One region of the Simiduia sp. 21SJ11W-1 genome, then DNA from elsewhere that is predicted to be linked to it. Evidence: predicted binding sites of a transcription regulator. Region 1 holds the regulator's gene; each other region holds the start of a gene.
What was found. Region 1 encodes sigma-54, which starts transcription at its own class of promoters, with help from an activator protein. Its sites were predicted from a motif close to TGGCACANNNNTTGCNNT; they were not measured.

Region 1 (7,919 bases):
GCCAAATCCACCACTGGCTGTAGCAGTTCGCGTTCTTTTATAAGGGCATCGCGCAGTGCCACGCCGTCGCGACTGAGGGGGTGCTTGCGGCGGTTTTCGCTAAAGCGCTGAATCAGCGCGGGCGAGCGCGCATCGAGAAACATCACTTCAATGTGAATGCCGCTGTCGCGTGCGTGGGCAATAATCTGCGGGAACTTGGTCAGCTCGCGCCAGGCGTTTCGGGCATCCACGCTAATGGCAAACGATTGCTGGTCGGTGGGGTCTGCCTCCAGTTGCTTGACGAGTTCCGGCAGCAGGCGCAGCGGCAGGTTGTCAATGCAGTTGAAGCCTAAGTCTTCCAGCACGTGTAGCGCTGTACTTTTGCCGGCGCCCGAGCGGCCACTGACAACAATTAATCGCGGTGTGCTTGGCTCGGTGGGCATGGTGGCAGATTCCTTAGGCTGCAGTGAGGTGTTGCACTACCCTACTATAGAGCAGCTGGTCTGAGCCAGCACTGCGCAACTCTTCACGAAATTCCTCGCGCTGAAACAGCTCGGCAAGCCTGGCCAGTGTTTGCAGGTGATCGCCATCGGCATCTTCCGGCACCAGAAGTGCGAAAATAACGTCGACGGGTTCGCCGTCAATGGCGTCGAAGTCGATGGAGTGAGACAGTGTAATCAGCGCACCGGTGGTGGCCTCGCAGTTGGCAACCCGGCAGTGGGGTATGGCGATACCGTGGCCGAGGCCGGTGCTGCCCAGGCGTTCGCGGGCAACCAGGCTGCGAAAGAGGTCGTCGGCGGCGAGGGAGGGGATATCGTTAGAGATCAGGTCGGCCAGAATTTCCAGCGCGCGCTTTTTGCTGACGCCATCCACGCCGTGTTGCACACGGCGTGGGGCCAAGAGATTTTCAAACTGCATAAATTCAACGGTGGCTTCGAAGCTTTTCTTTGTGCTTGATAAGTTGGCGATCCAGCTTATCGGTGAGTAGATCGATGGCAGCATACAGGTCTTCGGACTGAGAGTCAGCGAAAAACTCGGCGCCACTGACGTGGACGGTAGCTTCTGCCTTTTGTCGCTGTTTATCAACACTCAAAATGGCATTGATGCTGGTTATTCGGTCGTGGTGGCGTTCGAGTTTTTCAAGCTTGGTGTTGACATAGCTTTTGATGGCGTCGGTCAGGTCGAGATGGTGTCCGCTGATGTTGATTTGCATTTGCTGCTCCTTTTGTCGCTGCGTTTGCGTTGCACCCGCCCCGCATTGGTGCAATACCGTTGCGGGGCACCAATACTCGCTTGCTAAATCAGTCGCTTTCGCTCATTCGAGGCCGCGATACCGAGAGACTCCCGGTACTTGGCGATGGTACGCCTGGCCACCTGAATGCCTTGCTCTTCTAAGAGCTTGGTAATTTTGCTGTCGCTCAAGGGCTTTTTGGGGTTCTCTGCGGCCACCAGCTTCTTGATGATGGCGCGAATTGCCGTTGAGGAACACTCGCCGCCTGAGTCTGTGCTCACGTGGCTTGAGAAGAAATACTTGAGTTCGTAAATGCCCTGGGGGGTGTGCATGTACTTTTGCGTAGTCACCCGGGATATGGTGGATTCATGCATGCCAACTTCTTCGGCGATGTCGTGCAGCACCATGGGTTTCATGGCTTCCGGGCCGTGTTCGAAAAAGCCCACCTGTTTTTCAACAATGCAGCTGGCCACCTTGAGTAATGTTTCGTTGCGGCTTTGCAGGCTCTTTAAAAACCAGCGGGCCTCTTGCAGGTTATCGCGCAGGAAGTTGTTATCTTTGCTGGTGTCGGCGCGCTTTACCAGCGACGCGTAGCCTGAGTTGATACGGATCTTGGGCGCGATATCTGGATTGAGCTCCACTAGCCACCGATCCTGTTTTTTGCTGACAAAGACATCCGGGACGACATACTCGGTTTCAGCCCGGCTGATACTCTCGCCCGGGCGCGGGTTAAGGGTTTGGATCAGCCCGATGGTTTCGGCAAGCTCTGATTCCTTGAGCTTACAGCGGCGCATGAGTTGCTTGTAATCGCGGCTGCCTAGCAGGGCCAAGTGATCCTTAACAATCAGTTTAGCAGCATCCAGAAAAGGTGTAGTGGCCGGTAGTGTGCGCAACTGAATCAGCAGGCATTCCGATAAATCCTGACCGCCAACGCCTGGCGGGTCGAATTGTTGCAGCCGGTGCAGCACCGCCAGTACTTCATCGTGTTCGAGGGGGTCATCTTGCAGATCGGCGTCTTGGCCCAGGCCCTCGGTTATTTCTTCCAGAGGTGAGGCCAACAGCCCGCTGGGCTCTATGGCATCGATGATGGCCATGGCAATCACCCGATCACGATCAGACATGGGCGTGAGGTTGAGCTGCCACAGCAAATGTTCTTGCAGGGTTTCGCCGCCGCTGTCGTCGCGCTCGTAGTCGCGATCGTCGTCCGATGCCGGGCCTGCGCTGGCGGGGCCCGAGGTGTAGATGTCGTCCCAGTTGGTATCTACCGGCAGGTCGTCTGGAATGTCGTTATTCCAGTCGGCATCCATCGAGGTGTCGCTGGTGGTGTCGGTTGCGGGGGTATCCGGGGCGTTGTCGTTTGCGTCTTTGCCGTCTGGCTGGGCAGATTGGCTGTTGTCTGGGTGGTCTGCGGCGTTATCGGCGCCTGTGTCATCGCCGTCTGCCATCTCGAGCATAGGGTTGGATTCCAGCGCCTCCTGGATTTCGGCCTGTAAGTCCAGTGTCGACAATTGCAGCAGCCGGATGGCCTGTTGCAACTGCGGCGTCATGGTCAGCTGCTGACCGAGTTTTAGCTGTAGAGATGGCTTCATGGGGTAATGACTTACATCCTCTTGGTTGCTGCCCAAAACGTGGCCTTAACTCCAGCGGGCGCAACCTAAGTGTAGTCATCCGGCAATAGCGAGGCAATATTGACAAGCAAGCACCATGCCTTTATGGGTGATTTAAGGTTGGCGCGTAAAGCGTTGTTGTTCTGCGCGCCAGTGCGGTGATGTGCAGGCCTAGAGGGTGAACTGGTCGCCTAGGTACACCTCGCGTACCCGCTGGTTGGCGAGCACCGTGCTGGCATCGCCCTCGGCAATAATGTGGCCTTCGCTAACGATGTAGGCCTTTTCGCAGATGCTGAGGGTTTCGCGTACATTGTGGTCGGTAATCAGTACGCCGATGCCGCGATCTTTAAGGTGCTTGATGATGCCTTTGATATCGCCCACGGAAATGGGGTCGACTCCGGCGAAGGGTTCATCCAGCAAAATAAACCGTGGCTCGGTGGCCAGGGCCCGGGCAATTTCCACCCGACGGCGTTCGCCGCCCGACAGCGCCATGCCCAGGCTGTCGCGGATGTGGGTAATGTGAAACTCTTCCAGCAAATCTTCCATGCGCGCTAAGCGCTGTTTGCGGTTGAGCTCTTTGCGGGTTTCCAGAATGGCAAGAATATTGTTGGCCACGGTGAGTTTGCGAAATACCGAGGCCTCTTGCGGAAGATAGCCGATGCCCGCCCGTGCGCGCCCGTGAATGGGCAGGGGGGTTAAGTCCTGATCGTCGATGCTCACGCGCCCGGCATCGCTTTCTACCAGGCCCGCAATCATGTAAAAGCAAGTGGTTTTGCCGGCGCCATTGGGGCCCAAGAGGCCCACTATCTGGCCGCTGTTTACCTCCATCGATACGTCGATTACTACCCGGCGGCCCTTGTAGCTCTTGGCCAGGTTCAGTGCTTGCAACTGGCTCATTGGTCTTTTTGCTCCGCGGGCGTGCGCTTTTGAGGCTGCAGAATAACGTTGACCCGCTCCTTGCTATCGGTACGGCGGCCGGCCTCAACGGTGGCCAGGTGAATGTTGTAGTTGATTTGATCACCGGTGATCAGTGAGCCGTCTTGCTCTACGCGGGCTTTGCCTGTGATGGTGAGCTTTTCATTACCCACTTCGTACACCAGTAATTCGCCGCGGGCTTTTACCAGTGGCTTATCGATCTCGGGTTGCTGTTGAAAGTGGGCCGGTGCACCGGTGGCTACCACGCGGTAAACCTCGTTGTTCTTGCTGTAAAACACGGCTTTTTCAGCCTCGATGTAGATGCTGCCCTGTTCAATGACGACGTTACCCACATAAGTTAGAACGCCCTTTTTTTTATCTAGATCGAAATCGTCCGACTTGATGTTAATGGGCTGATCGCGATCGGTGGGCAGCGCTTGTGCCAATGGTGTAACCATCACGGCCAAGGCGGCAAGGGCGAGCCAGGCGTGGCTGCGGCGCGGGTTATTGTGTTTCATAAGTGCCTGTGACTCCGCGAGTAAGTTTAAAAGTCTGGGTTTTGATATTGGCGTTCAGCGCATTGCCGTGGGTAATGCCTTGGGGCGAAAGTATTTTCACCGGCTGATCCGTTTCAGCCACCTGGCGCTTGGTAAAGTAGATCAACTTTTCTGTAAAGAGTTCCGTGGTGCCCTCAACCGGATCCTGTTGAAACAGGTGTACGTTGCCGGTGAGTTCAAGCCGGTCATCCTTGTTGGTTGCGCGCGCTCGATCGGCCACAATAATCCAGGGCGCCTGATCGGGATTATAGATTTCAGCGCGCAGCTGCTCTACCAGGGTGAAATCTTTGTTGCTGGCCTTGCCGGCGGGTTGGTAGTGATCGGCGCGCACGCCGGTCACGCGCCGGCTTACCTTGCCGGCTTCATCGTAATGAACGCTCACGAAGTCGGTCATGAAAAATGCCGGTGCCTGTTGCTCTGCATCTTTTGGGGGCTGCTCGAACAGGCGTGTAGAGGGTGTCTCCACCATAAACAGGTAGATGAACACGATCAGGGCAACAATAACGGGCAGTAATTTTTTAAGTTTTGCCAACGCTGTTTTCCTTTGTGCGCCAGGATTGAGTGAGAGCGGGCCGTGGCCGGCTTCAGCCTGTGTATTTAGCCAGTAGCGCTGCGTGCGTGCCTTGTGCCTGCATGATGAAATCGCAGGCTTCACGCACGGCCCCTTCGCCGCCGTTGCGCGCACTTTGCCAGTGGGCGCGGGCTACCACATCCGGGTGAGCGTTGGCGGTGGTCATGGCCAGGCCCACTTTTACCATGCAGGTGAGATCCGGATGGTCGTCACCCATGAAGGCGATTTGCTCGAGCGCAAGCGGCAGGTCTGTGAGGATTTCCTGCAGGGCGGCAAATTTATCTTCGCGGCCTTGCACCAAAATATTTATACCCAAATCACCCGCGCGGCGCGCCACCAACTCACTTTTGCGCCCGGTAATAATGCCCACCTGTACCCCCGATTTTTGCAGCAGCTTGATGCCGTGGCCATCTTGGGTGTTGAAGGCTTTCATCTCGTTGCCCTGGTTGTCGAAGTAGAGCTTGCCGTCGGTGAGTACGCCGTCTACATCGAGTAGCAGCAGTTTGATGTTTTTTGCCGAGGCCAGTGCTTGAGTCATGGGTGGGTCCGAAATGCAAAATGAATGTTGGGTTGCAACTTAGGTTGGCGTTGTGCGCGCCTGAATACTAAACGATTCCTGCCCGCAAAATGTCGTGCATGTGCAGCAGGCCTACGGGGTGTTTGTTGTGGTCTTCAACCACCAGCGCGGTAATTTTTCGCTGTTCCATCAAGGTGAGGGCTTCGGCCGCCAGCAGGTCTGTGGTTACCGTAAGCGGGTTGCGCGTCATCACCTGGGCCATGGTGGCGGTGGCCAGATTCGCCCCTAGATCCACGCAGCGGCGCAGGTCGCCGTCGGTGAAAACGCCAATCAATTGATCTGCCTCGTCCACAACGGTCGTCATGCCAAAGCCCTTGCGGGTCATTTCCACGAGCGCCGTAGACAGCAAGGTATCGGGGCTGACCTTTGGCAGCTCCTGGCCTGCGTGCATCAGATCGCTAGCGCGCACAAGCAGGCGCCGGCCCAAGGCGCCGCCCGGGTGCGAAAAGGCAAATTCTTCTTTGGTGAAGCCGCGGGCTTCCAATAGCGCGACTGCCAAGGCATCGCCCACCACCAGGGTGACGGTAGTCGATGAGGTGGGCGCCAAATCCAGCGGGCAGGCCTCGGCCTGAATACTGATGTCCAGGTTTACATCGGCAGCCTGCGCCAGCGGCGAGTTGGGGTTGCCGGTCATGCTGATGATGGGAATTTGCATACGCTTGAATAAGGGGATCAGCGTGAGCACTTCCGATGATGAGCCGGAATTGGAAATGGCGATGACCACATCCTGGCGGGTCACCATGCCCAGGTCGCCATGGCTGGCCTCACCCGGGTGTACAAAAAAGGCCGGGGTGCCGGTGCTGGCCAATGTGGCGGCTATCTTGCCGCCGATGTGGCCGGATTTGCCCATGCCCGTCACAATGGTACGGCCCTGGCAGGCAAGAATCAGCTGGCAGGCGCGGGCAAAATTGGCATCCATGCGTGCGTCGAGCGCGGCAATGGCATCGAGCTCAATCTTGACGGTGCGCTTTCCGGCTTCAATAAAGGCAAAGTGTTGATTCATGGGGCTTACTCGCACTGATTCAGATTCGGTTAAGGGGCGTAATGGTATAGTGCCTACTCGTGAATGTCAGCTAAACCGCGTGCGATAAACTAGCGTAAAACGCCGGTAGCTGAATGGCGAATATTTAAAATAGGCGGTGGTTTTTTCTGCACTTAAGGTAGAATGGCCGCCCGGTACCGGGCAGATGCTGCCAGGTTTTTAACCGTAAGGTTTGGAAGAAAAGGAGAGGTTTGGCTATGGGTTCCCGGATTTTAGGTGCGCTGTTGGGCGCTTTCTTGTTGTTTGCCGCATCGGCACAGGGTGCCGCTGAGGTTGGCCCGCGTGAAGTGGTGGTGGGCGTTGTAGATTCCCTGAAGGCTGCGGTGAACAAGCACGATGCTGAAAAAGACCCAGAGGCCGTGAAACTGTTGGCTGAAATGCGAGGCATTTTGGAGCCGGTGGTGGATTTTGGTTTTATTGCGCGGGTGGTGATGGGGCCTGCAGCCAAAAAGGCCACGCCCGAGCAGATGGCAAAGTTTGAAAGCATATTCCGCGACAGCCTGGTATCCACCTACGCCAAAGGCATGACCGGCTATGTGCAGGCCGAAATGGCCATCCCGCCGCTGGCCCCCGAGGCCGCTGGCCAAAACCGCGTGGCGGTGCGCCAAGAGGTGACCACCTCATCCGGCGTGCAGGTAATTGACTACACCATGGCCAAGAACCGCACCACCGGTGAGTGGAAGTTGATCAATGTGGTGCTTAATGGCATCAACCTCGGCAAGACATTCCGCAGCCAGTTTGCCCAGGCGTACAAGCAGCACAAGGGCAATGTGGATCTGGTGATAGCCGAGTGGGCCAAAGAGCTGCCCGCCAAGCCCTAAAGTTGCCGCGAGCCGTGCAAAAAAGCCGGTAAACCAGTAGACTTGGCACCCCCTGAAATGGGGGTGTTTTGTTTTCGTGATGAGCGTCACACGGCGCCCGTTGCCCCAAGTTTTAAGAGGCAAACCATGCAACCGCAAGAAATCAAGGCGCTGATAGAAGCCGCCATCGCAGAGAGCCAGGTAGAGGTGTCTATTGCCGGCAGCCATGTAAACCTGGTGGTGGTCAGCCCTGCATTTGAGGGTATGCGCCCGGTGCAGAAGCAGCAGCTGGTGTACAAGGCGTTGTCTGAGCAGATTGCCAGCGGCGTAATTCACGCTGTAAACATGCAGACCTTAACCCCTGCAGAGGCCGGCTAGCCCGCAACACGTGCCCGCTAGGGCCCAGTCATACCTGTAAGAGAAAAATATGGACAAATTGCTCATCCAAGGCGGCGCCCGTCTCGACGGTGAAATCCGCATTTCCGGGGCCAAAAACTCTGGCCTTCCGATCCTTGCTGCCACGCTTCTGGCCGAAGGGCCGATGCATATCTGCAATTTGCCCCATCTGAACGACATCACCACCATGCTCGCACTGCTGCGCTGCATGGGGGTGGAGATCACCATTGATGAAAAAATGTGT
Region 2 (7,919 bases), 770 kb from region 1:
GCTTGGCGGTGGTGAAATCGGGCCTGTGTAAATTAAATACTATGGCGCGCCCCTCATCGAAGCGGGTAGCGATTTGCCGCTCTACCATGGCGCCTGAGGGAATACGGCCCACACTGGGTACATTCACTGTCACCTTTGAGCCGTCGTTGCCTTCGCCGCCAAAACCACCCACCACCAGATTGCCCTGTGCAATGGCGTATACCTGCCCATCTATGCCTTTCAGCGGCGTCATAATCAAGCTGCCGCCGCGCAAACTTTTGGCATTGCCAATAGAGGAAACCGTAATATCCAGAGATTGGCCAGGTTTTGCAAAGGCCGGCATTTCTGCGTGCACCGTTACTGCCGCAATATTTTTTAGCTGCAGTTTAATGCCGGGCGGCATGGCGATACCGAACTGATTCAGCATATTTAAGAACGATTGCACCGTAAAAGGGGTTTGGTTGGTTTGATCTCCGGTGCCATTAAGCCCCACCACCAAGCCATAACCCACCAACTGATTGGTGCGCACACCTGCCACACTTGCGATGTCTTTCACCCGCTCTGCAACTGCGGCCAGCGGCAAGCAAGCCATCACTAAAGCAACAATCAAAATTTTCATAATGGCCATACCGGAGAGTTGAAAAATCGGCCCAGCCAGCCCATTTCACTGGCGTCAGAAAGCGCACCTCGGCCTGCATAACTCAAGCGAGCATTGGCGAGCCGGGTAGACAATACGCTGTTATCCAGGCTGATATCTTCGCGCCGCACCATGCCGCTTACCCGAATAAATTCTTCGCCTTTATTAAGTGTTATCCATTTTTCACCGCGTATTACCAAATTACCGTTAGGCAGAACATCGGTTACAGTAGCGGTGATATTGCCCTGCAAACTGTTGCTTTGGTCTGCATCAGATTCACCCACAAAATCGCGATCTACCTGGGTGCTGGTATCCAATGAATACTCCCCTACCCTGGGTTCAACACCGAACAATGTGCCGGTAAAGCTGTTGTCTGATTCTTTTTTCATGCTGACGCCCGAGCTTTTGCTGCCTACGGTGCGCTCGGAGAGCACAATGGTAATAATGTCGCCCACACGGGTGGCTTTACGATCGTCAAAAAACGATAAGCTGTAGTCGCCACGGTACAGAGAGCCATCGGTGGGCACTGGCGGTACTGGCGTATTTCCCAGTACCGGTGCGTAGAAGGGGTCGTTCGGCGCTGGCGGTTGCGATACCACGCACCCACCAAGCAAAGCGCCCAATGAAACCAACAGAGCTGAGGCGAACTTAAACATACACTGCATTCCTCTATAGCGAAGCGGCATTACAGGTTTTGCGTGATAAATTGCAGCATTTGATCCGCTGTAGATACCACTTTTGAGTTCATTTCGTAGGCCCGCTGGGTGGTGATCATATTGACCATTTCTTCCACAATATCCACGTTGGAATTTTCAAGCGTACCTTGCAGCACTTCACCCAGGCCGTTTTCACCGGGGGTACCTGCCTGCGGGTTACCGCTGGATGCGGTTTCCAAAAACAGGTTGCCGCCTATGGCTTCAAGGCCTGCGGGATTAATGAAATCCACCAATTGAATATTGCCCACCTGCTGCGGGTTAGGGTCGCCGGGAATAAACACATTCACGGTGCCATCTGTACCAATGGTAATGCGGTTGGCATCTTCGGGTATGGTAATGGCAGGCTCTAACAACAAACCATTGGCATTAACCACCTGGCCATCAGAATTTAAATGCAGCTGGCCGTTGCGGGTGTAGGAAATATTCCCATCTGGCTGGAGCACCTGCATAAAGCCGCGCCCGTTAATGGCAACATCCAGAGATTGATCAGTTACCTGCAGGCTACCGGTTGTAAATTGCTTTTGGGTACCCACAACGCGCACACCGCTACCCAGCTGTAAACCCGAGGGGAGCTGGGTGTCTTGGGTAGTTTGCGCGCCGGGTTGGCGTTGCACCTGATACAGCAGATCTTCAAATACGGCTCTATCGCGCTTGTAGCCCACAGTGGAGGCGTTCGATAAATTATTTGAGATAGTGGTTAACTGCTTATCGTGCGCGCTAAGGCCCGTTTTACTCACATAAAGTGCGGCGTGCATACTGGCATTCCTCTCGGTTCACGTACGTCAGGCTTGCGCCCTGATCGCTCTAATTCTTACGCGCCGGTGTTGGCAACAGCCAAGTACCGGCGCCCATAAATAGCCTTGGTGTTAACTTATTTGCAACATTCGGGCCGATGCTTCAGAGTTTTCCTGCACGCTGCCCATAAGCTTTACGTGTAACTCATACTGGCGCGCCAACGTAAGCACAGAGGTGAACTCGTGCATGGCGTTGACATTGCTGGCCTCCAGGAAGCCCGAAGTTACCTGGACATTGGCATCTACCGCTGCGGCCTCACCGTCGCGCGTCACAAAGTAGCCGCTCTCGTCTTTTTCAAGGTTGGCGACATCTGGGTTAACCAATCGCAAACGCGCGATCTGTGCCGGGGTTTGCGGGCCTTCGCCCGCGTTGATAATGGATATACTGCCGTCCAGCCCTACTTCCACCTTCTCTTGGGGCGGCAAGGCAATGGGGCCGCCATCACCCAACACAATCATGCCCTCGCTGTTGCGCAAGATGCCGTCGGCATCAATCAGCAGGTTGCCGGCCCGGGTGTAGGCTTCACGGCCATCTGGAAGTTGCACCGCCAAAAAACCATCACCATTGATGGCCACATCCAGCTCACGCCCGGTTTCAATAAATGCGCCATGCGCGAAATCTGTGGCGGGCGACTCTGTCAGTGCGTAGGCGCGCGTGGGGTGGCCATCGCCGTAAAACACGGGCATCGCCCTTGCCTGCGCGAAATCCGCCTTGAAACCATGGGTATTAATGTTGGCCAGATTATTGGAATGCGCGGTTTGCGCGCGCATATTGTGCTTGGCCGCGGTCATGGATACATAAAGCGCCTTGTCCATAGTTCTTCCTCGGAACGACAATTTTTGATCATTCGATCGTCATACCTGAGATAGAGCAAAAACAGTGCCAGAGAAAACCAACACCGGCCTTATGTAGCAAATGGCACCAACAAACAACGGCCTTAAGAACGCAGCTAAACAGTAAGCTAATGTGAGCTTGCCCACACCTTGAAGGCCATGCCTTCAAACGCTTTCTTGAGATGAGAGTTCAGGCGCAGCATGTTACCCGGCGCAAACGCCTTTTGAGGCCTGCTTGCAAAACAGGAATGAGAGGGTACAAGCCACTGCACAGCAATACTTAGCTAGCCGTCACCTAAACCCGTGCGAGTGAGGGTTACAAACTGCGCCCCAAGTCTCTGTGTCTAGACTTGGGGCGCAGAGGGTAAAAACTGTCATTAGCGCAGGTTGATGATGGTTTGGGTAACGGCATCGGCCGTTTCAATGGTCTTGGCGCTGGCCTGGAAGTTACGCTGGGCAATAATCAAGTTTACGAGTTGCTCAGACAAATCCACGTTGGAATCTTCCAGTGCTCCGGCATTGATAACCCCAAGGGCCGCAGTGCCGGGCGTACCTATTTGCGGAATACCCGATTCAAAGTTCTCAGCCCACATGGTGTCGCCGGCGGGCTGCAAGCCCTGCACATTGGCAAAATCGGCAATCGCTAGCTGGCCCAGCACCTGCGCCTCACCATTGGTAAAGCGGGCAAAGAGTACGCCCTCGTCATCCAGATCTATGCCCGAAAGCCTGCCGGTGGCGTAACCATTTTGATCTACATTATTAACTGCAAAATCGCTACCGAACTGTGAGGTGCCATCCATCACAACTTCAAAGTTGGAATTGGTAGGTGGCACCACAATGGGTAAGGCGCCACCCTGCAGGCGATTCAATGGCCCCTGCGCGCCATTGGGGTTGCCATTTTGATCAAGAGGCACCCAGTTGGAAATCAGTATCGGGTCGCTTAACAATGGATCTAATGCGCCATTAGAATCAAAGTGCAGATTGTACGATGCCTGGGTCGGCGCAACATTGCCGGGTGGCGGCAATGTTGTGTCTGGGTCGCCTACATCTTCGCCGTCAATCTGCACATGCATCACCCAGTGATTGGGCGAGGTGAGCGGATCGTTCGGGTCGTAGTTTTGACGTACAAAGTATTGCGTCATCACATGGTTGTTGCCGAGCGAGTCGTACACCGTAACCGAGGTTGCGTGGTTATAGGTGCCCTGATCGGTTGGGTCGAACTGGTTAATCACAAAAGGCTGGAAAGACGTAGCCGTAAAGGGGCTGTACAAACCGATAGCCGGCGGATTGGGATTGTTAATGGTGTAGCCTTCATCCAGCACCAGATCTATCTCACCGCCCACCACTATGCCGTTGGTGGATGCCAGCGAATTGCCGGCCCCAATGCCGTTGTTGGCAGGATCTGCTTCCAGCGTTTGCGAAGGCACGGCAGGATTACCCAATACTTCCACGGTATCGCCATCGGTAGTGGAGCTCATGATGAAACGTAAATCGTCACCAATGTTAGAGGTTACGATTAAATCCCCTGTTACTGCATCCAGGGTGGCGGTTACACCCGGAAGTGTTGAGGTAGATAAGCCGTTAATTTCGGTTTCAAGGCCAGCCAAATCATTGGCATTGAGGGCTACATTATTCAGGTTTATAACCATGTTTCCGGCGGCATTGTTGTAGCCGGCTGCCACAATGCGCGCGGTGGTAGTTGCCGTTGCAGTGACGCCGGCAAGCCCGTTCATTTCCGAGGCAATTTCACTGGCTGTTTGGCCCTCTGCACTGGTGTAGGTAATGGTTTGATTTGGCCCTACCACATCAATAGATTGCAATGGGTAGCCATTATCAACAGCGGGCGTTCCGGAGTTATCCTGAATGCTGCCCGCGCCAATTGCGCCGGCTAAACCCAGCACGCCAGCATTGCCGCTGCCATTGGTCAAGGTTACCTGCGAGGGCTCGCCATCTTGCAGCGCCTGAAACTCCAGGTGGTAGTTACCGCCGCCATCATCTACGGCCACGGCCAAAACATCGATGGGGGTTTGCGGCAAGGTGGGTGAAAAAATTTGCCCGTTAATCACGCCTTCAAGGGTACGCAAATCGTTAAAGTTGTTGATATTGGCAGGCACGCCGTTGGCAGTATTCAAAGTAATAGACACAGTGCCATTGTTGCCGGAGGTCGCTCCGGCCAGCTGTATATCAAAGGTTACGGTATTGGCATTAAAATCGAACCCCGCACCTGGCAGTGCAAAGTTTGTAGACGCAGCCGTGGATGTAGTGGCGTTTTGCAGCCCAACCTGAGTAACCCCAATGGCATTGCCATTTGTCAAAATGGTGGTACCTGAGCGCTGTAATACAGGCGCGTTGGCATCCAGATTCAACGCAGATTCCACCAAAGTGGTTTGCCGTGGTGGCTGATTGCCGGTTTGGATTTGCATATCGCCCACAACGCCGCCAATGACACCGTTGATATCAGCGCCGAAGCCCTGCAGGCGGCCATTGGTGTTGTTCACAATATAGCCGTCTTTATCTAAGCCAAAGGTACCTGCGCGGGTATAAAGTTGATCGCCGCCTTGATTCAAGATAAAAAATCCGGCGCCGCTGATGGCAAGATCCAGCTCATTTTCGGTAAAACTGATATTACCCTGGCTAAACTGTTGCGATACCTCTTGCAAACGCACACCGCCGCCGATGGTATTAACGCCCGCCCCCAAAATAGTGGTGGCATATACGTCACCAAATTCCGCCCGAGAGCTCTTAAAACCCGTGGTACTGGCGTTTGCAATATTATTGCCGGTAATTTTCAGATCGGAGTTTGCTGCACGAATGCCGCTTAACGCTGTATTGAATGGCATTGTAATACCCTGCTCTAAGGCTAGTTAAACTGTTTTACATCAGACATTGATACAGGCCCAATGCCTGCCAGATTCAACGTCAAGGATCCGTTTGAACCAATGGTCACACTGTTCACATTGGCACTTAATGCGGTATCTAACTGCGTGGGCTCGCCGTCAATACTCGCCATCACTTCAAATTTATACTGCCCGGGCGCAGCACCGTTGGGGAGCTGGCTGGCCCAATCGGTTAGCTCACCGTTTACCTCCAGGTACATGCCATCCCACCGGAATACCATTTCGCCCTTGCTCTGGTAGCCCACGGGAATTGATTCCACAAGCGAGCCAGATTCACTGTAAATATTCACATTCACATCGCTGGTGCTGGCGGGAATAGTTACACTGCCACTCACCACGTTGCCGGCTGCCAGGCTCGCATTATTTGTGGGCACTGTGACGCTTCGGCCCACCAAAGATGATGCCTGCAATGCCTGATTAGACATCATGACATTCGAAAAGCTGGAGAAATTGGTATTTAGCTTTTCCATTTCCTCCAACTCACTGAATTGCGCAAGTTCTGCAATAAATTCTGTATCTTCCTGGGGGTTGAGCGGATCCTGGTTTTGCATCTTCACCATCAGCAATTCCAAAAACTGCGCCTGGCCAAGCTCATTACTTTTTGGCGCGTCTTTGTTTTTCGAACCAATATCCAAGTGATCCAGCACGCCGCCAATGTTACTAATTCCAGACATCTTGCTGCCCTCTTATTGGCCCATGGTTAACACGCGCTGCATCATCTGCTTGGCGGAGTTCATAACTTCAACGTTGGTTTGAAAGCTGCGAGTGGCGGAGATCATGTTGGTCATTTCTTCAACCACATTCACATTGGGGTAAAACACATAGCCGTCTTCATTGGCTAATGGATGGTTAGGCTCGTAGCGCTGCTGTAAGGGTGCGTCACTTTCCACAATGCCGAGCACTTGTACGCCGGCATTGGCCTCCTCTGCCATTGCAGTGGGCATGAGCCCGCCACGGGCATTGTTCAGCGCCGTGGTAAACACAGGGTGGCGCGCGCGGTACACCTGATCGTAACTGGAGGCCGCCGACTGGGCGTTAGCCATGTTACTGGCGGTGGTATTCAGTCGCAGGCTTTGGGCATTCAGGCCGCTACCGGCAATTCCGAAGATGGCATTAAGCGACATAATTACTCCCCTTTAACCGCATTCATCAGCCCTTTAAAGCGGCTGTTGAGAAATGTGAAACTGGCCTGGAATGCCAGGGCGTTTTCCATGTATTGGCCGTGCTCTACTTGCTCTTCAACCGTGTTGCCGTCAACCGAGGGCTGCTGCGGTACCCGGTAGCGCAACTCTTCACCACTCACACTTTGCTGGCCGGCCAGGTGGCGCGATTGGGTGCGCGCCAGATCAAAGCCCTCGCGCTGCTTACCGCTAAGCTGCCGATTGAGCTCGGCCTTAAAATCGATATCGCGCGCTTTGTAGTGAGGGGTATCCGCGTTGGCGAGATTGTTGGCCAGTACCTCGGCTCGCCTGGCACGCAGATCCAGGGTTGTTTCAAAAAAGCCTGTGGTCTCGGCAAAACTGATGGCCATGGTGTACTCCTCACTCAAACACGTTACACAAATTTGTGCGCTATACCGCTATAGAGCAAACCCTGTGCCAGCCTGCTCACCATCTATAAGCCATTGTTTTACATAGATAAATATTTACTTAATGTTAAATGGGCAGGCCTTTGTTTCAGGAAAGCGGCAAGTTATTTCCGCTGCGGCAAGGAGGTGCGGCGGCAAGGAGGTGCAGCGGCAAGGCATGTGCAGCAGGCTAGCAAGACAGGAAGTAAAAAGACGCGGCAGTTGCGCCACGCAGAGGCTATTTGGCGCGGTAGAGAATTCCGGGGTTGCAATGCACCATGTCAAACAGCTCTGAAGCACCGCCAAGGCCTTCTGAGGCACCCAGAAATAAAATGCCATTGGGTTTTAATACACGGCGGATGCGGGTGAGGATATCGAGCTTAAGTTCGTGGCTAAAATAAATCAGCACATTGCGGCAAAACACCACATCAAACTTGCCAAGCCCGCCAAAGCTTTCCTGTAAATTCATGGGCTTGTAGCGGATACGCTGGGAAA
Region 3 (7,919 bases), 740 kb from region 1:
GGTTTCAACCAACACACGGTCGTTCTGATCGTCCACAATGTCACGCACAAAACTGCGATCAATTTTGAGGGTGGAAACCGGCAGGGATTTCAAATAGCTGATAGAAGAATAACCGGTACCAAAGTCATCAAGAGAGAAACTGACCCCCATGGCCGCCAAGCGCCCCATGGTGGTAATGGTTTCATCAATGCTTTGAATAACCACGCCCTCGGTAATCTCCATATCAAGAGACTCTTTAGGCAGATCGTAACGCTCAATAATTTCGGTGACATCCTGCACGAAGGTTTTGCGCTTGAATTGGCGCGGGCTGATATTAACACTCAGCCGCATACCGGGCTTCCAAAGCCCTGCTTCATGCCATGCCACCAGGCTTTTGCAGGCTTGTTCCAGCACCCACTCACCCACGCCCACAATCAGGCCAGAGGCCTCAAGTACGGGAATGAAATCCGCAGGTGAAATGAAGCCTTTATCGGGGTGCTGCCAGCGCAACAACGCCTCTGCGCCAATGGTTTCCAGTGTTTCGCAATCAATTTTGGGCTGGTAATAGAGCTCAAATTGCTCAAGCTCAAGCGCGCGGTGAAGATCGCCCTCCATTAACAGCTGCTGGCTTACCTTATCGGCCATTTCAGTGTTGAAGAACTCTATGGCGTCTCGCCCGCGCTCTTTAACCTGGTACATGGCGGTATCTGCGTAGCGAATCAGCTCGTGCACACTGCTTTCGTTATCGGGGTATACCACAATGCCCACACTGCCGCTCACCCGCAGCTCCATTTCATCGTACAGGTAGGGCTCGGATATGCGCTGGCGAATTTTTTCACCCACTTCGGCTGCACGGAATGCGGCAGCGGAAATATCTTGATCCAAAACTGTGAGCACAACCACAAACTCATCACCACTTAAGCGTGCAACCAGGTCTTCTTCGCGCACCGCTTTAACCAGCCTGTCTGCCACTTGTATCAGCACTTCATCCCCCACTGGGTGTCCGAGGGAGTCGTTAATGGTTTTGAAGTGATCCAAGTCTATAAACAGCAGCGCGCCGTGGTAACCGTGCCGCCTGGCCCTGCGCAGCTCGTGCTCCAAGCGCTCTACCAAATGCACGCGGTTTGGCAAATTGGTGAGGGCATCGTGATAGGCCATAAACTCCATTTTAAATTGTGCCTGCTTGCGCTCGGAAATATCGGTAGATACCACCAGCGCCACGCGCTCATCGTAAAATTCCATGGGCATGATGTGGGTTTGCAGATACACCTGCTTGCCATCGGCCGAGCGGAAGTTTTCTTCCATTACTTCGCTGGCCACCTCGCCCTCGATCACATGGCGATCAATCTCAGACAGACGCGCCACATCGTTGAGGTAAAAGGGAAGCAAATCGCTTACATGGCAATTTTGCATTTCAGCGGTGGTTTTACCCACAAAATTTGCCAGCGCTTTGTTGGCAAAAATGTAGTTGCCGTCGCGATTGCGGGCGCCCACCATCACCGGTAGGTTGTCGATAATCTGCCGGATGTGCTCTTCACTGCGCCGCAAAGCTAATTCCACGGCGCGTCGCTTGGCGAGCGAGAGCTCCATTAAATCGAGCAGCTTGTTAGTGGTTGAAACCAGCTGGCCCAGCTCATCGTCTTTGTGATCAGCCACATATTCAATGCGCGATGTGCCGGGCTTATCAAGATCGATACTGCTCATTTGCCGTACCAGGCGAATCAAAGGCCGGGTGAGCATCACGTGAAAGGCAAAAAACAGCAGTATCACAAGGAATGCATTGCGCAACATGCCCGCGCCCAAAATCAGCCCGGAGCGCTCAAAGAACGGGGCTAAGGCGACATCTACATCCACGGTGAAACGGATGGTGCCAGCCACGGCGTCGCCGTACCCCGGAATGGTCAAGCGCGCAACGTATGAGCGACTATCTTCTGCAATAAAGCGGGTAATCCAACGGGTGGAGGTGGCCGGGCGCGGCTCGCTCCCGGAGGCCAGCACACTGCCGAGCTCGTCGGAAATGGTAACTTCGTAAATAAAATCGTAGGCCAAAAGCCCGTTTACCACCTCAAGCGATAGGTCATCATCCAAGGTGTGCACCGCGCGGGCAGCCGGTGGCGTGGTGACTTCAATGACGCGGTTAATGAGGTTTTCCAGGTCTTCCTCATTGCCTTTCAAATCCAGGTACAACTGAATCGAGCTCATGGCCAAGCCCAAACAAAAGGCAAGCACAACCCCAACCTTAGCCAGGCGGAATGAGATCCCTTTGAAGGAGTGGTCTACCAGAGGGGTATTCACAATAGGCGTTCTTATTGTCCTGAACCGAATTTTCCCTGGGCAATATGCCCGGTGCTTATAAGAGTAGTCGCCTAACGCCTTGCTGACAAAGGATTCCCACCTTGCAGGCAAAAAAAAGCCGCCTGTTTAGGCGGCCGCGAAATTTTCGCTAAGGTCTCACAGATTGATCGATAATCAGGCGCCCAGGGCTTCTTTGGGCTCCACAAAGGCGTAGCCCAGTACATCTGCTACGGCCTTATAGGTGATTTTGCCAGCGTGCACGTTCAGGCCATTCATCAGGTGGGCATCGTCCAGCACAGCCTGCTTGGCACCTTTGTTAGCCAGCGCCACGGCAAACGGCAAGGTGGCGTTGGTGAGTGCAATGGTAGAAGTACGGGCCACGCCGCCTGGCATGTTGGCTACACAGTAGTGCACTACGTCATCAACGACATAGGTAGGCTCTTGGTGGGTAGTCGCCTTGGAGGTTTCAAAGCAACCGCCCTGGTCAATGGCCACATCCACTACCACCGCGCCCTTCTTCATGCGGCTGATAATGTCGCGCGTTAACAACTTGGGCGCCGCAGCACCGGGAATCAGTACCGCACCTACCACCAGATCGGCCTCAATGGCATATTGCTCTACGGCGTCTGCGGTGGAGTAAACAGTGCGCAAGCGGCCGTCAAATTCGGTATCCAGTTGACGCAAACGGGGCAAGGAGCGATCCAGAATGGTCACGTCTGCACCCATACCCACAGCCATGCGCGCAGCCTGGGTACCCACAACACCACCACCAATCACCAACACTTTGGCAGGTGCTACACCGGGCACGCCGCCCAGCAACGCACCCAGGCCGCCCTGGGCCTTCTCCAAGTGGTGGGCACCGGCCTGGATAGACATGCGGCCCGCCACTTCAGACATGGGCGCCAACAGAGGCAAGCCACCACGGGCATCGGTTACGGTTTCATAGGCAATAGCGGTACAGCCAGAGGCCACCAGCAATTCGGTTTGCTGTGGATCGGGCGCCAAGTGCAGGTAAGTGAACAGCAGCTGGCCTTCGCGCAGCATGCGGCACTCGTTTGGCTGGGGCTCTTTAACTTTGATGATCATGTCGGCTGTGGCGAAGATCTCTTCGGCCGAATCGATAATGCGTGCACCGGCTGCAATGTACTGGTCGTTCTCAAAACCAATAGCCGCACCGCCGTTGTTTTCAACCACCACCTCGTGGCCATTCATCACCAGCTCTTTTACGCCCGCAGGGGTTAAGCCGATGCGGTATTCGTGGTTTTTAATCTCTTTAGGTACACCGATTAACATAAATCACCTCAGTCTCTCGCCGGGCCACTATGGCTGGCCTTATGTGGTTATCGATGGGGCGAAGTATAGCCACGGCAAACGGGTGATTCCTTTGCAATTTTCGTGTTTTATCAGAGCTTTCAACTATATAAATTTACCTTTTAGTGGATTCAACCATTATGACCGCCTATTATCAGCCCATACCTTTTTCAGAAGAATTACGCACATGAAAAAACGCGCAAAAGAGCTCTCCACCATTGATAAAAACATCATTCGCGTGCTCCAGAAAAACGGCCGCACCTCTTATGCAGACTTGTCCCGCCAGGTGGGGCTGAGCGCTACGCCTTGCATGGAGCGGGTAAAGCGGCTGGAACGCGACGGCGTCATTCAAGGCTATGCCGCCATGGTGAACCCGGAGTTTCTGGATGCCGCACTGGTGGTGTTTGTGCAAATCAGCCTGGTGCGCTCCTCGCAGGATATTTTTGAAGATTTCAGAAAAGCCGCCGCCAGCCTGCCAGAAATACAGGAGTGCTACCTGGTATCCGGCAACTTTGATTACCTAATTAAAGCCCGCGTGGCAGACATGGCAGCCTACAGGCAGTTTTACGGTGAAACATTGCTCACCCTGCCGGGTGTACAGGAGTGCACCAGCTATGTGGTTATGGAGCAGGTAAAAGAAACCCTGGAAGTTCCCGTGCGCTACCAACGGCCTTAAGCCAGGCAAAAGGCCAGTGATTTCCACTGGTTTTTTAAAGGTAAGCCCGCGAAAAATACTGGCACAGATTTTGGAACGTTTAGTACTGAGCGCCACCTAAGTGGTAAGCGTCAAAAAGCCAGCACCGCTGCTCAGATCATTTATAGCAATCGGCCGCAAGTGATTCTTTTTGCATAAGTTCTGGCGTATTGAACCAAATGGGTCTACACCTTGGACAGGCGAAACCCCAGTATTATTCGCGCTAGCGGGAGATTGACATGGGCATCTGCGAACCGGAACTGGTGGGCTTGATTATCCGGCCTACCCTGCGCCAGATGGGTTTGTATACAAAACGTGCCGAGCAATTGTTGCTCCAGGCGGCTGCAGCCAGTGAACTTGGCCACCACATATGCCCAGATCGCGCCCGCCGCCTGGGCCTGTACCGTATTACCTCCAAACAACATCGCCAAGTGTGGGATACCTACCTGGTACACCAGCCGGAACTTGCCTCAACGGTACGGGGCCTGGCCTCACAGCGGGCCTTTTTGAATAACCCCGATGATGAGCTGATCACCAACCTGCGCTACGCCACAGCCATTGCCTGGCTACTCATTCAGCAAACCTGCGAGCGCATGCCATCGGCCAAGCCCACAGATGCCGAACTTTTAGCCACAGCCTTTAACCGCCGTAAACGCATGGCGGCCTAAGGCTAAAGGTTTACCGCGTCTATATATTGCACGCCCGCACCTGCCGCCCGCGCCTTCGGCTCGCTGCCCTCACCGTCACTCCAATCTGTAACCGAGGCATCATCAAAGGCGTATTCCGCGCGCTCGCCGGTGCGATCGATGTTCAGGTTTTCAAAATCAAACAGGTTGCGGTCGGCCAGCTGGGAGGGGGCAATATTTTGCATTGCACCAAAAATCTGCTCTACCCGCCCCGGGTGGGTACGCTCCCATTCGTGCAACATGGCCTTGATGTTCTGGCGCTGCAGGTTTTCCTGGGAGCCACATAAATTACAGGGGATGATGGGAAAATTGCGGGCCTCGGCAAAGGCCTGCAAATCGCTTTCGCGGCAATAGGCCAGCGGGCGAATCACTATGTTACGGCCATCACTGGCGCGTAATTTAGGCGGCATGGCTGAAAGCTTGGCGCCATAAAACATGTTCAAAAACAGGGTTTCAACCATGTCATCGCGGTGGTGGCCGAGCGCAATTTTAGTGGCGCCAATTTTTTCGGCATAGCTGTACAAGGTGCCGCGGCGCAGGCGCGAGCATAGGCCGCAGGTGGTTTTACCCTCCGGGATTTTCTCTTTCACCACCGAGTAGGTGTCTTTTTCAAGAATCTGAAACGGCACCCCAACTGTACGCAAATAGTTGGGTAACACCTCTTCGGGGAAGCCCGGCTGCTTTTGATCCAGATTCACCGCCACCAGCTCAAAGCGAATGGGCGCGGTTTTTTGCAGGCTCATCAGGATATCCAGCATGGCGTAGGAATCTTTCCCGCCGGATAAGCACACCATCACCTTGTCGTTATCTTCAATCATGTTGAAGTCTACAATGGCGGTGCCTACCTGGCGCCTCAAGCGCTTTTGGAGCTTGTTGAATTCCAGCTTGTCTTTGCGTTCGGCTACATCTTGCATGGGGGTGGCCTGCGATTTTGGGGGCGCCATTGTACGGATTTTAAGCGCTTTGGGAAACCGCCTTGCCGCTTGCCAACATGCGGCAAACCCCTGCCGCCTTCTGCATCACAGTAGGCCCGGCACCCCTCTAAATTCAAGGGGTGCCGGGCTGGCATAGCGATTGCTCTACCCCTGTTACAACACCTTGCACCTTGCCCGATTGAGATGACGCTATGAGCCTTTTGCACGCAGTAATGCAAAAAATTCGCACACCCGATGCGCCACCTGCCGTTGAACCCGCCCAGGATATGAGCCTTACGGGCATCATGCAGCGCTATGCAAGCCTGATAGACCTGCAAAGCCGCCGCCAGCTGATTACCGTGCAGCTTGATAATCACCGGCAAAGCTTTCAATCACTGATTTTGGATATCAATTTCAGCCAACGGCTGCTGGTGCTGGATGAGCTGTTCCCCACCGCGCCACAACCAGCCATTGGCCAAAGCCTGTACCTTTCGCACCAGCACATGGGCAAAATCATGCAATTTGAAGCGCCGGTGCTGGAGCGCCAAACCATTGCCGGCAGCCCCTGCTACCTGGTGCCCCTGCCGGAATCACTGGAATACCGCCAGCGGCGTCGCCACCCGCGCTTGTTGCTTGAAGATCACATGGTGCCGGTGAAGCTGCAATCGCCCTGGCGTTCGCACTGGTTTGGCTCACTGGTAAATTTGTCGGCCGGTGGCATGCGGCTAAACCTCAACGGCGACAAGCTGCGCGAGATCAGCCGCGGCAGCAAGGTACCCAACATTCAATTTGAACTGGGCCGGCAGCTGAAAATCCAGTGCGACGGCAAAATCCGAAGCTTTCGCTTTCTGCGTCGCCCGGTTCGGCAAACGGAAATCAGCGTAGAGTTCAGCGGCTTAACCAGCGACCAATACGGCCTGCTGAGCCATTATGTAGACACACTGCTCGCGCAAAATTACCGGGCCGCCTGATAGTCGTTCAGAGCCCAATCGTAGCGGTAGCGCAGGCTTGCCCCCTCGGGAATGGGCACCTTGCGGTAGCCATTGATAAACGCGATGCGGGCGCCCTCGGTGGTGCCAAAATCTTCGCCAAACCAATAGAAAATACGGCTGAGGTACACCGTATTGGCGCTCACATCTACGCCCTTTTCACTGTTTATAAACGCCCAGGCCGCAGATTCAAGCTGGGCCTCAAGTGTGCCTGCAGTTAACACCTTGGCCGGTAAATCCGGGCAACCGATACTCGCACAATTGAGCACAAAGTGAATGCGGGGCTCCTGCCATTGGGCTCGCAATATACCGTGTTCTATATCATCAAAACTGAGTGAGCGCCCCTCCACGTCAACCACCGGGTACTTCCAGGGCCCGCCGGCAAGCCAGGCCGCCAAATTAGGCTTCACATCTTTGATTGATGCCGGAATGCCCGACTCCAGTACCAGCAAAATCATCCGGCTGTTGTAGAGGTTTACCCAGTAGGCTTGGGCCTCGGCGCCACCCATGGTGCTGGGCGCTTGCCTTTGAAGGCCCGCAACATAGTTGCCCAGTGCCTTCTTATGGGCATCGGTTACGGCCCGGTAATCTACCAGTGCGCCACGGGGCGTTTCATGGCGGTAGGTATCTAAAAATTGCTGGTACGGATTTGCCTCGGCTGCGCCGGCAAAAGCACTTGCCAGCAACATTGACAGGCTGCAGATCACGGCCACGGCTTGAGCCCGGCTGGTTCTAAACAGGCAAGCCACGTAAACTCCCCTTTTTAAGTTCATTGTGTAGTTCCCCCATGGATACAGACAGCCTGCTTTCGTTAGATAAACAATTACTCTGGCACCCCTACTCGTCTTTTAACAATCCGCCGCCGGTATACCCGGTAGCCAGTGCCCAGGGCGTATACATCGAGCTCACCGATGGCCGCAAGCTCATCGACGGCATGAGCAGCTGGTGGTGCATGCTGCATGGTTACAATCATCCGGTGCTCAATCAAGCCATTAAAGACCAGGTGGATAAAGTCTCCCATGTGATGTTTGGCGGCCTCACCCACGCGCCC

Region 2: a site for sigma-54 is predicted at 2,995-3,012, ahead of flgF (flagellar basal-body rod protein FlgF). Genes of this name have one in related genera too.
Region 3: a site for sigma-54 is predicted at 6,029-6,046, ahead of L1F30_RS07770 (flagellar brake protein). Genes of this name have one in related genera too.

What each region holds. Positions count from the first base shown of each region.
Region 1 is NZ_CP090959.1:1,030,555-1,038,473, forward strand. It holds gene rapZ (RNase adapter RapZ) at 1-422, opposite strand, end outside; gene L1F30_RS04540 (PTS sugar transporter subunit IIA) at 436-897, opposite strand; gene hpf (ribosome hibernation-promoting factor, HPF/YfiA family) at 902-1,192, opposite strand; gene L1F30_RS04550 (RNA polymerase factor sigma-54) at 1,276-2,799, opposite strand; gene lptB (LPS export ABC transporter ATP-binding protein) at 2,989-3,714, opposite strand; gene lptA (lipopolysaccharide transport periplasmic protein LptA) at 3,711-4,250, opposite strand; gene lptC (LPS export ABC transporter periplasmic protein LptC) at 4,237-4,821, opposite strand; gene L1F30_RS04570 (HAD family hydrolase) at 4,874-5,398, opposite strand; gene L1F30_RS04575 (KpsF/GutQ family sugar-phosphate isomerase) at 5,466-6,440, opposite strand; gene L1F30_RS04580 (phospholipid-binding protein MlaC) at 6,677-7,300, shown strand; gene L1F30_RS04585 (BolA family protein) at 7,427-7,657, shown strand; gene murA (UDP-N-acetylglucosamine 1-carboxyvinyltransferase) at 7,707-7,919, shown strand, end outside.
Region 2 is NZ_CP090959.1:1,804,453-1,812,371, reverse strand. It holds gene L1F30_RS07995 (flagellar basal body P-ring protein FlgI) at 1-598, opposite strand, end outside; gene flgH (flagellar basal body L-ring protein FlgH) at 595-1,272, opposite strand; gene flgG (flagellar basal-body rod protein FlgG) at 1,302-2,087, opposite strand; gene flgF (flagellar basal-body rod protein FlgF) at 2,199-2,942, opposite strand; gene L1F30_RS07975 (flagellar hook-basal body complex protein) at 3,338-5,800, opposite strand; gene L1F30_RS07970 (flagellar hook assembly protein FlgD) at 5,821-6,531, opposite strand; gene flgC (flagellar basal body rod protein FlgC) at 6,544-6,981, opposite strand; gene flgB (flagellar basal body rod protein FlgB) at 6,984-7,388, opposite strand; gene L1F30_RS07955 (protein-glutamate O-methyltransferase CheR) at 7,663-7,919, opposite strand, start outside.
Region 3 is NZ_CP090959.1:1,766,795-1,774,713, reverse strand. It holds gene L1F30_RS07795 (bifunctional diguanylate cyclase/phosphodiesterase) at 1-2,181, opposite strand, end outside; gene ald (alanine dehydrogenase) at 2,449-3,567, opposite strand; gene L1F30_RS07785 (Lrp/AsnC ligand binding domain-containing protein) at 3,773-4,261, shown strand; gene L1F30_RS07780 (hypothetical protein) at 4,519-4,947, shown strand; gene ttcA (tRNA 2-thiocytidine(32) synthetase TtcA) at 4,950-5,879, opposite strand; gene L1F30_RS07770 (flagellar brake protein) at 6,092-6,850, shown strand; gene L1F30_RS07765 (DUF547 domain-containing protein) at 6,835-7,641, opposite strand; gene bioA (adenosylmethionine--8-amino-7-oxononanoate transaminase) at 7,656-7,919, shown strand, end outside.